DNA from 2 places in the Pelagibaculum spongiae genome. Region 1 is predicted to be linked to the other one. Evidence: predicted binding sites of a transcription regulator. Region 1 holds the regulator's gene; the other holds the start of a gene.

The links. Region 1 encodes FNR, which switches genes on or off when oxygen is low (the NO sensors DNR and NnrR bind a similar motif). Its sites were predicted from a motif close to TTGATNTANATCAA; they were not measured.
Region 2: a site for FNR is predicted at 2,644-2,657, ahead of DC094_RS16950 (multiheme c-type cytochrome). Genes of this name have one in related genera too.

What each region holds. Positions count from the first base shown of each region.
Region 1 covers NZ_QDDL01000002.1:480,710-488,436, reverse strand. Annotated here, with positions in the region: gene DC094_RS08150 (putative bifunctional diguanylate cyclase/phosphodiesterase) at 1-460, shown strand, start outside; gene aroF (3-deoxy-7-phosphoheptulonate synthase) at 540-1,553, opposite strand; gene hemN (oxygen-independent coproporphyrinogen III oxidase) at 2,304-3,707, shown strand; gene fnr (fumarate/nitrate reduction transcriptional regulator Fnr) at 4,235-4,972, shown strand; gene DC094_RS08125 (bifunctional enoyl-CoA hydratase/phosphate acetyltransferase) at 5,269-6,204, shown strand; gene DC094_RS08120 (acetate/propionate family kinase) at 6,257-7,414, shown strand; gene DC094_RS08115 (PaaI family thioesterase) at 7,463-7,727, shown strand, end outside.
Region 2 covers NZ_QDDL01000008.1:173,721-181,447, reverse strand. Annotated here, with positions in the region: gene DC094_RS16960 (patatin-like phospholipase family protein) at 180-1,262, shown strand; gene DC094_RS16955 (diacylglycerol/lipid kinase family protein) at 1,367-2,284, shown strand; gene DC094_RS16950 (multiheme c-type cytochrome) at 2,812-4,248, shown strand; gene DC094_RS16945 (NapC/NirT family cytochrome c) at 4,313-4,891, shown strand; gene DC094_RS16940 (hypothetical protein) at 4,993-5,787, shown strand; gene DC094_RS16935 (hypothetical protein) at 5,854-6,762, opposite strand; gene DC094_RS16930 (SRPBCC family protein) at 6,766-7,533, opposite strand.

The DNA.
Region 1 (7,727 bases):
AGAAATGACCGGCTTGAAGCAGCAGAAAATCATGCTGGAAATGAAAGAATCTTTAGCGCGAAAAGCAGAGCGACTTGAGCCAGGGATTTTGGCTATGTGTCGTAACAAGGGATTTGAACTAGTACTCGATGACTTTGGCCCAGGTGGTAGCTCTCTGAATTTCTTGGTAAGTAAACCTTGGTCTCGAGTAAAGCTCGATTGCCGTTTCTTACAGGAGCTGGAAGATTTTAGCCGGGGCAAGCTGCTGCTTTGCTCTCTGAATCAAATGATGCAGGGGTTGGGTGTTGAGCTGTTAATTGAAGGCTTGGAAACCGAACAAGAATTCCAGCTAGTGAATCAATCGGGTTGTCATGTTGCGCAAGGCCATTATATAGCAAGCCCCACCAGTATCGACTTACTGATTGCCCAGTTACCGGCGTTATCTGAAAAATTTAATACGCAGCAGTTTCTGGATAATTAAACGATTCCATCTGCTACGTCTGATGCAGATGGAATCTTGATAAAGCCCACGCTCGAAGCATCCTTTTTGAGTAAACGGTTTATAGCTTTTTACCCATCGCATGAACAATCGGCATGATCTCTTTAATTAGCTCTTGATACATCACTTCAGTGAGCGCTTGATGCCCATCAGATAAGGCTTCTGCCGGATTGGTATGGGTTTCAACAATAATGCCATCAGCACCCACTGCAACCGCCGCACGACTCATTGGAATCACTAGCTCACGAACACCCGTGCCATGGCTCGGGTCGACTAGAACCGGTAAATGACTACGCTGTTTCAACCAAGCAACGCCATTTAAATCCAGAGTATTGCGGGTCGCGGTTTCATAAGTGCGAATACCTCGCTCACACAAAATCACTTGATGGTTGCCTTCGTGGTAGATGTATTCAGCAGCTAGCAGGGTTTCTTCTAATGTGGCTGATAGCCCGCGTTTAAGTAGCACCGGCTTTCGTCCCTGGCCGACCTCTTTGAGTAGGCGATAGTTCTGCATATTGCGGGCACCAATCTGCAAACAATCAACGTACTCGGTGATTAATCCGACATCTCCAGCATCAACGACTTCGGTTACGGTAGGTAAGCCAGTGTGTTGGGAGACTTTACGAAGAATTTTTAAACCTTCTTCGCCTAAACCCTGAAAGGCATAAGGGCTGGTTCTAGGCTTAAAAGCACCACCACGGAAGACATGACTGCCGGCATCTTTAACCACACGGGCAATATCAAGTGATTGATTGAGACTTTCAATTGAGCAAGGGCCACCGATAACAGTAAAGGTGTCACCACCGACTTCGGTATTGCCAATTTTTACGATAGAAGATGAAGGGTGTGCTTCTCGACTAACCAATTTATATGGACTGAGAATCGGCTTAACACTTTCGACCATTGGATCCGCATCTAGATTCAGTGAGGCAAGGATACGCTCATCTCCAATAGCACCCAAGACGATTCGCTCGACACCTGGCAAATAAAGCGATTTCAGCCCGGCCGCGTCAATTTTATTCAGCAGCGGCTGGGCACTTTGTTTGGTTGCCCCAGGCTTTAATACAACGATCATGATTTTCTCCAAAGCAAAAAAAAGCCCGCTCAGTGAGCGGGCTTCGGGAATTGTTCAATTCAGTTTATGTTAACCACAAACCATCCCTTCGCGCCCGCTATGGGAGCAAAACCAACCAAAAAAGTAAAAATATTGGTGGGACAAGTTCATGTAATACAACATTCCTGAATAAATCTGGCGAAGTTATCTGATATTTCCGGTGAGCTGTCAACTAACTTTCACAACCTTTTTCATATTCCACAAAAGATTGGCGCTTGGTAAATTAATATAAAAAAGGAATCATTGAATCAGGTGAAACTCTGCAAAAATCTTGCTTTGAGCAGACCAGTATTTCAGATGATCAGGTTGTAAGCAGTATGCAGCTTTAATCAGTTGAGTTAATTGTCTGTTGGTGATTCGGTGATGAGTCGCTAGCCAAAGGTGAAGATTCTTTCTGGTTATAAGCTTTTGTTTTAATGATTGAATATCATTAATGAAAATTATGATATTTAACGGTTGGTGGCTAAACCCAAGAATGATGATGTTTAACATCCTGATTTGCAGCATAAAATATTAATTTTTCAATGGAAGAAGCTAGGTAAGCTTGTTGTTGATTGATTTGTAATTTAATCAAGTGATTGATTTGCATCAAGGTCAAGTAAACAAAGTGATATAACCATGAGATTTGTCGGCCAAAATAGAAGGCTTCAGGAACGAGCCTTAGATGTCTCACGATCCGAATAGGGACGCTTACGAGGAGTCAAGCCAGTCATGAGCTGCAAAATACAATGGGATGGTGAGCTGATTCAGCGCTACACCATCAACGGTCCGCGTTACACTTCATATCCAACTGCAATCCAGTTTAGAGAAGACTTTAGCCAGGAAGATATGCTGGCCGCTGTTAGTCGCAGTAATGCTAGTGCGCGCCCGCTTTCACTGTATTTCCATATCCCGTTTTGTAATACGGTTTGTTACTACTGTGCTTGCAATAAGGTGATCACCGCTAATCGTCGCCGTGCAGAGCCATATTTGCAGCAGCTGATGCGCGAGATCGAAATGCAAGGTCAGTTGTATGATAACAGCCGTGAAGTGATCCAGCTGCACTGGGGTGGTGGTACGCCAACCTTCCTCGATTCCAGTGAAATGACTTTGTTAATGCATAAAACAGGTAAGCATTTCAATCTGCGTAATGATGATACCGGTGAGTATTCGATTGAATTGGATCCTCGTGAATCCAGTCCGGGTTCCATTGCGCTATTGCGTGGGCTTGGTTTTAACCGAATCAGCCTAGGAGTTCAGGACTTTGATCCGGCGGTGCAAAAAGCGGTCAACCGGGTTCAAAGTGAAGAAATGGTTCGTGGCGTAGTTAAAGCGATTCGCGATAACCAATTCCATGGTTTGAGCATGGACCTGATCTATGGTTTGCCATTGCAAACCTTAGAAACCAACCGGATTACCATAGAAAAAACCATTGATCTCAACCCAGATCGAATTTCCTTGTTCAATTACGCGCATCTGCCTCAGTTATTTAAGGTGCAAAAACAGATTGATGAATCGCAATTACCATCGGCAGAAGTTCGCCTAGAAATTTTGCAGCAATCAATCGAACAACTGAACAATGCCGGTTATCAATATATCGGTATGGACCATTTTGCTCGTCCAGAAGATCCGCTTTGTCAGGCACAGAATAACGGTGAGCTGCAGCGCAACTTCCAGGGTTATTCAACCTGTGGTGGTACTGACATGATTGCGATGGGTTGTTCATCAATCAGTAAGGTTGATAACACTTACTTCCAGAACAGTAAGAATATTGAAACCTACCAAGAGCACCTTGCAAAAGGTGAGTTGGCGATTGAGCGTGGTTATGCACTGACTGATGAAGATCGATTGCGTCGCCATGTGATCACCGAGCTGATTTGTCATTTTTCGCTGGATATTGGCAAGGTTGAGCGCAAGTATGGCATCGTCTTTGCTGAGCATTTTTCAGAGTCTTTGGCACTGCTGCGTGGTATGGAGCAAGATGGTTTGCTGGAAATTCGTTCAGAGCGGATTCAAGTCACCGATAAAGGCCGGTTGTTGATCCGAACTATTTGCATGGCATTTGATTCATATAATATGAATCGTTTGAGTGAGCAGGTCCCAACTAAGGATACTATTTACTCAAAAATCATCTAAAAAAAAGCGACCGATAAGGGCAAGTTTTAACCACTCAAAACATTGAGAGGTTAAAGCTTGCCCTTTGTTCTATTTTGATTGCCGTCTGCCGGAAATGATTAACTGTTTTGAGCATTAGCTGACAATCTTCCGGCCAATACTCCAGAATATGATCTATATCATGTCGAGTAATTTGATCACGGTCAAAATATACCTTTGCATGTTCGGTTACGAACGGCAGTGGTTTACAATCCTACAAACTACATTGGAATAGCAAAGGATTTTGCGATTCAGTTTTTCAGCCAGCCAATATTGTTGTTGAGAGGTCGCAGTAATTGGCAGGCCGCTTTGATACTTGTTTAAGTCACTCTGGCGGCGGCTGTCTATCTAATTATCAGGGACTTATGCATAACGAGCCGTTTTTCGAAACGGCGACTGCGATTCACCCGCAGACCACTGATAGCAGTGTAATAACAAATGTTTCATTTGATTAATAAAAACAAGCTATTAGGATCGGGGATTCGCCTGGAATTACGAGAGCGCTAGCAATGACCGAAGTTCATAAGGCAGGATCCTGCCGCACGATTAAAGCTTCTTGCAGTGACTGCAGCTTAAGCAGCCTGTGTTTGCCTTTGGCTGTCCAGGCAGAGGACCTTGATCGGCTGGACGAAATTATCAAACAGGGACAACGCGTTGAGAAAGGTCAGCACTTGTTCCGTAGTGGTGACGAGTTCAAAGCAATTTATGCTGTTAGAACCGGCGCTATCAAGACCTACTCAATTACACCGTCTGGTGAAGAACAAATTAACGGCTTCTATTTGCCGGGTGAAATCATGGGTATGGATGGCATCAATACCAACCATCACGTGAATTCTGCTAAGGCACTTGAATCAACAACAGTTTGTGAAGTTCCGTTTAACCGTTTAGAAGAGCTAACCAAAGTACTACCTGGTCTACAGCGTCACTTCTTCCAGATGATGAGCAAGGAAATTCGTGAAGAGCAGCAGTTAATTATGCTGTTAGCCAAGAAGAATGCTGAAGAACGTATCGCTTCATTATTGTTAAGTATTTCAACGCGTAACGGGCGTCGTCGTTTATCGACTACTGCTTTTCGTTTACCTATGACACGTGTTGAGATTGGCAACTATTTAGGTCTGGCAGTTGAAACGGTAAGTCGTGTTCTGACCCGTTTCCAAAAGCAAGGTATTCTGGCGGTTGAGAGCAAAGAAGTACGCATCAACGATTACCAGAAGCTGTGCCAGATTGCGACGATTCAAGAAGGCTAGTTTACGCTAAATATCAAACACTAATCTGTTTGATGGCCTGCTGAAATTGTTGAAAAATTAAAACCCGCGATCAGAAATGATCGCGGGTTTTTTTTGTTATTTCCAAATGTATTTCGTAAACAAGCATCGATGTTGCCGCAACAAGTTTGGACACTCTTAACTGTGATGGTTACTGTGGTGTTGCTAAAAGAAAGTTATATGACATTTTGTTATGAAACTTTCTTTTTTGTTCATTTCACGACAAAATCGGCAAATGATGTTCATTCTTTTCGTAAAAACAATAATAAAGGCGAAATATGGAAATTTCAGAGCCAGTCTCATCTACTTTGGATGTGCTGTTAAAAAAAGCAGCAAGTAATCCGCCGCTGAAGGTTGCGGTAGTACATCCAATGAAGAAATATTCGCTAGAAGCTGCGGTCGAAGCTGCTAAGGCTGGTCTGATAGAGCCGATTATGGTCGGTCCTAAAGATCGAATGCTGCAGATTGCAGAATCGTTTGATCTGGACATTAGTGGGTTTGAAATTATTGACTGCGAGCACAGCCATGCTTCAGCGGAAATTGCTGTTGCTTTAGCACGAGAGCAAAAGGTCCAAGCATTAATGAAAGGCAGCTTGGCGACGGCTGAGTTAATGGGGGCGGTGGTTCACAAACAGCTAGGGATTCGTACCGATCGCCGTGTTAGCCATGTTTTTGTGTTGCAGGCTGAGCATTACCACAAGCTATTACTGGTCACCGATGCTGCGATTAATATTTTGCCAGATTTAGCAGTTAAGCGAGATATTTTACAAAATGCGATTGATCTAGCAGCGGGCATTGGCCTGTTGCAACCTAAAGTTGCCATTCTGGCTGCTGTTGAAAAAGTAAAACCCAGTATGCCTGCAACAATTGATGCAGCAGCACTTTGTAAAATGTCAGATCGCGGGCAAATTACTGGTGCTATTGTCGACGGCCCACTGGCATTTGATAATGCAATTTCTGCCAAGGCAGCACAAATTAAAGGCATTCAGTCCCCCGTTGCTGGTGAGCCGGATATTTTGTTAGTCCCAGATCTAGAGGCCGGTAATATTCTAGCCAAGCAGTTGTGTTATTTGGGTGGTGCTCAGTCTGCCGGTTTGGTGATGGGTGCTCGGGTGCCGATTATTTTAACCAGTCGTTCTGATAGCCTGCAAACCAGAATTTATTCTTGTGCAGTAGCAAGCTTAGTTAGCCGTTATAAACAAGATCAGTTCTAAATATATGAATTTTTCATAAACAATAATCATCATAAAAATAAATAGAAACACTATGGAAATTCTTGCGTTAAATGTTGGCTCATCAAGCCTTAAAATTAGCTTGTATCGGTCTTACGATGAAGTACCTGAACGATTGGTGAAAATCACCATTAACGGTTTAAATAATTCATCGATTCAACTGAAAACTGAAGTAAATTCTGAATGCCTACTACAACCACAAGTGACAACATTTCCAGAAAGCACACCGCTTAAGCAACTGCTTACTTTGGTGTGGCAGCAATTAACACAAGCTGATTTATTACCCGATCGATTGGTGCATCGAATTGTTCACGGTGGTGAAAAGTATTTTCAGGCAGTGAAAATTGATAACCAAGTTTTTTCAGATTTAACCGAGTTATCTGTTTTAGCGCCTTTGCACCAGCCGCCAGCGCTTGAAGTGATTCGGTTATTTCAAGGGATTCTGCCTAAAGATATCGACCAATATGCCTGCTTTGATACTGCGTTTCACCAGAATATGCCTAGCTACAAAACAATCTATGCCTTACCTGAATCGATTCGTGCACAAGGCATTCGCCGTTATGGTTTCCATGGATTGTCATATCAACATGTGTATAAACAGCTCTGTGATAAGCAGCCGGAACAATTTAACCAGCGAGTTATTATTGCCCATTTAGGCAGTGGTGTGAGTGTGTGTGCGATTCATCAAGGGCAGAGTCAGGATTTCAGTATGGGCTTTTCCGCCCTTGAAGGGCCGGTAATGTCGACTAGGGCGGGGCGTTTAGATGCAGGTATTATTCTTAAACTACTAACTGATGGCTATAGCGCGAATCAATTAGAAAAAATGTTATTTAAAGACTCCGGCTGGTCTGCTCTGTCAGGTATTGGTGCTGATATTAACAGTTTATTTGAAGTAGATAATGAACGCTGCCGATTGGCGATTGATCATTTTATATTTCAGGTTGTTCGAGAGATTGCAGCGCTTCTACCGGCTTTAAATGGCTTAGATACTTTGGTATTTACCGGCGGCATTGGTGAAAATATTCCTCAGATTCGAGATAAAATTTGCAACAAGCTTAAATGGTTTGGTGTGGTGGTAGATCAGGACTCAAATAAAACTGGCCAATACGATATTGCGGCAACAAACAGTAAGGTTCAGTTGAAAGTTATTAAATGCAATGAAGCGTTATCGATGGTTCAGCAAGTGACTTAAATTATCCCGCTGGTTATCATGTAAAAAATTACAACGTTGGTGATTTCTATGAAAAATAATACGGTGCCATCGGTAGCAGAAAATCCATTTTACGGTGATGATCCTTTTGCGATACATAATCAGTTTGAGCTGGAGTCAGTTGCTTGTGAGTATGCGCGAGTATCAATGCAGGTTGCGCCGCATCACAAAAATCACTTTGGAGCAGTTCATGGTGGAGCGATCTTTGCTTTAGCTGACTTTGCGTTAGCTCATGCGTGTAATTCGACGGCAAGTAATGGAGTTGGCTTGCAAGTCTCAATCAACTATTTGGCCA
Region 2 (7,727 bases), on a different contig from region 1:
AATCAACATAGCGCACCCGCTCTGCAATACCCCAATCTGACTCAGTAAATACTTCTATAAGACATATAGATTGCAAGGAGATGGCTACCCCCAGTATCCTTGCAGAAAAACCGACCGATCGGTTGGTTACAATAATCATTTAACTTGGTGGGAGTTCAAGCTTTCTAGCTTGTGTATCTATGACAGATTTGACCATTCTGGCGGGTAAAACCGCTTACCAAAAAATTAAGGATGGCGGGTTATCCGCTCAGGATATTGGCGCCGTTATTGGCGCATCCGGTGCTGCCAAATGGCTGGCAATTTATGGGCTGGATTGCGCTATTTTTGGCCACTGGCTAAAAGATCTTGAGCGCCCAGTAACGCTTTACGGCACGTCTATTGGTGCCTGGAAACTCGCTGCAGCATCCAGAACAGACCCAATTGCTGCGATGGAACAACTAGCCGAAGTTTATACCCAACAGCGTTTTACCAAAAAAACCAGTAAAAATGATGTGCTGGTGGGTGCCAATCAAATTATCGAATCGTTCTTACCAGCAGGAAGCGAACAGGAAATCATCAGCAACCCAAACTTACGCTACAGCTGCGGCATTATGCGTTCATTGGGCGGTTTTGCTACGGATTCTACCGCAGGAATTGTTCGCGGAATGGCTGGTGGTTTTATGCGAAATTTCGCTGGCCGCCAATATTTAAAACCCTACATTGAACGCTATGTATTTCATGATCCTCGCAGCCTGCCGGGGCTTTCTGCCAGCGATGGTATTGCTTGCAACCATGTCGCATTAAGCGAACAAAACATGCAAAAGGTAGTGCTAGCTGCAGGTTCAATTCCTTATATGCTACCTGCGGTGGAAAATATTCCAGGCGCACCAGTAGGTTTATACCGCGATGGTGGCTTGCTCGATTATCATCCACTGATGAATTTCCTACCCGGCGATGATCGATTAGCGCTCTACCCACATTTTTATGACTATTTTATCCCAACCTGGTTTGATAAAAAGTTTAAAAAACGCCATTTGCATCATCATATTCCTGAGTTGGATAATGTAGTGCTGCTGGCACCTTCGCGTAGTTTTGTTGAAAAACTACCCTATCAGCGTATTCCTGACCGCAAAGACTTCAAAGCCATGATCCATCAGTACGATGATCGAGTGAAGTTCTGGAATACCACTCAGCAGCGAAGCCATCAGCTGGGCGATCAGTTTATGGAAGCCGTCATTAGCGGCAAAATCCGCGATCACGTTCAGTTAATTCCTGCCGCCTAACCTTTTAGTCACAAATCAGATAAAACTGATTTGCTTGAGACTGTATTTCAGTCTCAAGCCTGTATCCTTATTGGTAATTCTACTATTGGTTGACCCACCACCCTATGAGACATCTGTTAATTATTCATAACCCGACTGCGGGCCCAAAAAGCAAGGCTCGGTTGGAAAAAGTACTTTGTGCATTGGGTGGAGAGGCAATTTCACTGGAGCTATATCCAACTAAAGCAGCAGGTGATGCCACTCGATATTTGCAAAAAACACCATTGCCGGAAGAAACCGTTGTAGTAGCAGCCGGTGGTGATGGCACCATCAATGAAGTACTTAATGGTTTGATCGGAAAAGCTAACCCGATGGCAATTATTCCATTGGGCACTGCTAACGTGATGGCCAAAAATATTCGAATGCCAGAATCTGCTAGCGGTGTCGCACAGACTTTAGCAAGAGGCGGTTTGGCACCTTTTTATCCAGCAATAGTTACCGATGATAGTGGTCATAAAACACGTTTCGGCCAGGTGATGAGTGTTGGAGTGGATGCTCAGTCAATCGATACGGTCGATCTCAACTTAAAGAAGAAACACGGCAAACTGGCTTATATCTCAGCCATGTTGAAGCAACTGCCAAGGTCTTTAAGTAACACTTGGCAATATCAGGTTGCTGGCAGCACTGATCGACACATTTGTAGCACTTTAATTATTTCACTCGGTCGCTACTATGGCGGAAAATTTACCATTGCCGAAGCCGGTGACTGGCAAAAGTCGGTGCTACATCTCTTGGCTTTTCAAAAATACGATTCCCCGATAAAAGCTTTAGCCATGCAATTGCTCTGGATGGCAGCACTACCTTTGGGGTTGATCGAATATATGCCGGGGGTTGAAACACAGGATGTGAAGAAACTTTCTATTAAAGAGCTCAACCTATCTTACGATTCAGCACCGGTTCAAGCTGATGGAGATATCATTACCCGATTACCAGTTACTGTCGAAATTGAAGCAACGCCCATTCAGCTATTAGTGAAAATCTAAAAGATTGCCTGCATGCGACAAACCATTTGTTGCATGCACTTTTTGTTCTATACATTGTTGCCTGCTTCGAAACTAGCCTAGTATTTTTCTAGCTCAACTTAACTTCTGTCATTCTGACATTGACTGGCAAAAGATTCAGATTAAATTGATCTTTGTCTGGGCGAAATAGATGAATCCATGAAGTCCGCATTCAAATGACACTGCCGCATATTGAGTTAATTAGAAACAAAGCTTTAGCAAGTTTTTTTTGAATTTTATTTAATCTGAGTACACTCTTCGTAGAATGATTCTCATTCGCCGCCTTGGCGTTTGACTGATGCCAGTCATTATTAAAAAAGTTCCCCCTAAGACTAGTAAAATTGATTTGAGTCAATTTTTTGTAATCCCTTATTTTTGCTGTTGGATTAACATCTAAACCAGCACAACAAATAATACTTTTAACTCAGTTTCAGCAATACCCCAGGTTTATTACTCGCCTGCAGTTTTACATAAGCAATCGTCCAATCATTAATGCGAGGGGCATTAAAATGAAATCGTCGATATGGCGCTGGTTAGCTAGCGGTGTGATCCTGATGACCAGTGTAATTTTTGCTGGTCAAGCAGCGGCTGCACCCAAGGCTCATAACCTTAAGGCATTCGAAGTACTTTCTCCTGAAAGCCAAGAATGCGCAGCGTGTCACAAAGATCAAAACCGTGGATTATTCCAGCAATGGGGTGAGTCCAAGCACTATGGTGCAAACGTAGGTTGTTACGAGTGCCACCAAGCCAACCCAACAGATAAAGATGCCATCAAACATGAAGGCTTCAATATCTCCGTTGTGGTTTCACCTAAAGACTGTGGCCAATGCCACGATCGTGAAGCTGAACAGTTCTCTCAATCTCATCATGCTAAAGCCGGTCGTATCCTAGGTTCTTTGGATAACATGCTTGCTGAAGTAGTTGAAGGTAAATTGATTCTGAACGGCGCATCTCCTGTCGCAGTTAGCGGCTGTGGCCAGTGCCACGGTTCGGTAGTTAAGGTTCTGGAGAATGGCGATTTAGATCCTGCAACATGGCCTAACTCAGGTATCGGCCGGATTAATCCGGACGGATCTGAGGGTTCTTGTAATGCATGTCACCAGCGCCACGAGTTTGACATTGTTCAAGCACGTCGTCCTGAAGCATGTGGCAAGTGCCACCTAGGTCCTGACCATCCTCAGAAAGAAATCTATGAAGAGTCCAAGCACGGTATCGCTTTCTACGGCAACGTAGACGATATGAATTTGGATTCGGCCAAGTGGATTGTTGGCGAGGACTACGATGCAGCACCTACTTGTGCGACCTGTCATATGTCTGGAACTAAAGATTTACCACTGACCCATGATGTTGGCGATCGAATTTCCTGGACATTACGCCCACCCGTATCAGAAAAAATTGATGCTAAAAAGCGTGGCAAAGTGAAGTCTTGGGAACATCGTCGTAAAGATATGAAGAACGTATGTTCTGCATGTCACACTTCAAGCTGGGTAGAGAACTTCTACGTTCAGTTTGATGGTGTCGTAACTCTTTACAACGATAAATTCGCCAAGCCTGGCGTTAGCATGATGAAGTTCCTAAAAGATGAAGGTCTGAGGACTGACACAGGTTTTGATGAAAAAATCGAGTGGACTTGGTTCTACCTGTGGCATCACCAAGGTCGTCGCGCACGTATGGGCGCAGCGATGGGTGCACCTGACTATGTGCAATGGCATGGCATGTTTGAAGTGGCCGAAGCCTTCTACACTGAACTGGTTCCTGAGTACCGGGAATTCATCGAAAAGGCTGAGCACGATGGCAAGCACGACATCGCCAAGCGCGGTAATGCACTACTGGAAGAGATATTATCTCGTCCAGAGCATGCTTGGTTCTCCGGTAAAGAGCCTGAAGCAGTGAAAGCTGCTCGTAAAAAGGCACAAGCTGAGTTCCAGAAGCGTTACGCACAGTAAAACTTCGCTCTGCCACTGCTTCATTGCAGTGGCAGGGATTTCCTAAATCAATCAGGTAAAGCTGATGAAAAAATTATGGGAAAAGCTCTGGCAAAAGCCCGGGTTGAAGTTATTGCTAGGGATACCCTTGGGTGGTTTCCTGTTCCTGGCTGTTGGTGCCGCTGGTTGGGGTGCATTTAACGCATCTCTGCATTACTCCAGCACTAACGAATTCTGTTTCGGTTGTCATATCGGAATGGATACGGTCGTTGAGGAATATCAGGAGTCAATTCACTACAAGAATGTCCACGGCGTAGTTGCTACCTGTGCTGACTGTCATGTACCCGAGCCATTTTTTGAAAAAATGGAAGTCAAGATCACTTCGGGGATCAAAGACATCTACAAAAAATATTGGGTAAAAGAGATTAATCTCGAGAACTTCGAACAGGAGCATCGCCTGAGATTGGCTGAACATGTTTGGAAAGACATGCAAGAGCAAAAATCAGCAACCTGTCAGAAGTGCCATGATCAAAGCAAAATGGATCTGGCAGCGCAGCCTGGCCGCGCTAGCAGAGCACATGATCCTGTGAAGTGGGAAGAAAATGGAGAGTCTTGTGTTGATTGCCACTATGGCATCGCACACAACAGGCCTACCAAGTTCTAAGTATCTTCTTGCAACACTTGTTAGAACAAAAAGCGATAGCTCTCGGGCTATCGCTTTTTTTATTTCTATACTAATTACAATATAAATAACAAGAACCAGTTATGGACTTGCAACAAGAACTTCAAAAAATTTGCCTCGAAAACAATGGCACAATACTTCTACAAGATATCCCTGAACGAATATATCAAAAGCCTCGCGGTGTTAGCCCGATATATGCAGCGTTTCACTTAGGATTCTGTGGTCTTGCTTATTTCTGGTTAGCAATAAATGAAAATAAGGACTTTTTTTTAATCGCTATTGATGATGACTCAGACGGATCAATCAATACTTTTATCAAAATACTTCTTAACTTAGACAAAACACCATCTAATAACTTAGAAGCAAGAGAACACAATATGGAAATCCTTCGAGGTCGACACAAATTTTTAAACGATCGCCACATATGCTTTGCACAATCCTTGATACCTAAAAAAGAAATGTCGAGCCATCTTAACTTAGTTCCTATACAGGCTTTCGACTTTATCTGCATAGAGAAACTAACATCGCACATCTTAGCAAAGCCTGCACGAAATCTAATTTATCTTTACTGTCATTTTGATGAAACAAAGAGTTTCAGAAATAAAGTTTTTTATCGAAAGGGTAGAGGGCATGTATTTTCAGTTACTCATAAAGCAGACGGAACAATAATTTTATTTGATTGGCGAGGTGGTGTTTATGAACTATCCAAAGATAAAATATTTGTAACTTTACTATCTATGCTGAGAAAGCAATTTGAATTCTACTCAATTGACTCTGCAGATCCGTGGGTTTATTGCACCCTCCGCGAAGTCACAATAAGTGAATCACAAGTGAGTAATAATCTTATAAGGTTTGCACCAAACAATAACCCAGATTAATTGCTGAGGATCATTAAAATAAAAAGGCAGGATGCCGCTGCACGACATTGCCTGCCCATTCAAATATTAATGCGCTGCTTTGGCCGTTTTTTCTGACTCATCAGAAATCACACCTACCTTAGAATACTTGGCACGTTCTTCTGGAATCACCTGCTGAAATACCCAATGAGCTGGCATGCTAGGTCGATATAGTAAGAAATATGCCAGTACTGCAAATAACGGCAAGCCGACGATATAACTCATCACATGGCCCACTAACGGATTAAGCAGCCAAACCGTTAAGCTGGCCAATGCCGCCGAAGTAAATCCGACACCGAATACGATAAACAAATGCCAAGTGGCAGTAACAATCGGATGCTTTGGCAACAAAGCATTGCTCAATGTGGGCTCAGCTCGAGTGGTTTCATCAGTCCATTTACCAATCATGTAACCGAGTGGCGGCAGCAAAAACAACCCATCAAAATACAGAGTCATCGCCACTGAAGACAGCGCAAAATTCAAACCTGCACCTTCGGCAAAACCAGCGCCCGGCGTCCATGGAGCACCGCCAAACATATCTCGATCATAAAAGAACCGGTCTAGGCCCATGCCATCCCAGCCATAAATCAAAATAAAGAACATGCCAAAATAACCCAACAGCCAGTTCAAGTTGGCTAAATAATGACGGTCATTTTGAATCAGTTTATAAGAAACCCAGAACCCCAAAATTCCCTGAGTAATGTTGGTAATTCCAAACATCAAATACACTGGCGGCGGTATATCATAGAGATCTTTAAACACCTGCATTGATTCCCAACTAGGGTGTTTCAACAGCAGTAAGACGCCGGTGTTATTCCAGATTAACGCTAGAAACAACAAACCCCAAACGAAATATTTGTTAATAAAAGGTGAAGCTTCCTTCACCAATTGACGACCAGAAACTGCAGCAATCGTCGCCCCCAGGCCATAGGCCCAAAATATATCGACTTGAACCATAATTTATTCCTTATTATTTGTTGGCTGCGCTGCTGACTGCTCAGTTAGCGGATGCTCCAGTAAGGCTTGCTCAATTTTCAGCCGGTCAACTGATTGCTTACCTGCTTCAATATATTTCGGCTTTTTCAGCATTTTTCGCATATTGCCCAAAGTGGTAAATGGAATATCAACAATCACCAAATTGCCCAAATAGGCAGGTACCGAACCACCAATATTTAGGCTGGCAAAGTAGGTCACTTGGGTATGTTCACGGTCGATATATTGCAGTGTGTAAACCACGTGAGAACTATCCATATACACCCGATCGCCATCTAAAAGATCGCTATAAGGTGCTGGATCTAACGCGTTCATATGAATATCAGCCCGCCCTTTGGGGTAATTCATTTCCACTGAAATATCGACCACCATCTCCCGATCTGACACCGGCCATGGCATTGAAGTGACGTTATGAACTCGATAGTTGTAGTCATCGGTGGCATGTATGACATCGGCAACTTCGGTGTCTGCCATCCATTGTGTCGCCGCTGGAATGTCCCGCATTAATTCGGCAACCGTTTCCATTCGAGCCTTCATCAGCGCAATGCCTTTGAACTCTTTTAAACCCCCAACCTTTTCAGTGCCCCGGACAAAAACCGTAATACCATCCTGTTGCTTGCGAAGCTGCCAAGAGCCTTGCTCCTTCTCTTCCGCTTGAACAGAAGCAGCTTTAACAGAAACAATTGGCATCGCTAGTAATCCGATTAGTAGCGCTTTTGTTATGATTTTTAGCATTTGATTCCCCCATCAAATTTTTAATCGTCAACTAGATAGTGGCAATAGACATGCCAACTCAAAAACAAACAACAACCGCTTAAATTCAGCCACTTACCAATTACACAAAGTTAACAACTAGCGATATCACGGACAAAACCGTCCGAAAAACCGGACAAGTCCAAGCGATCAATAGCTAAAAACCAACCCAAAAA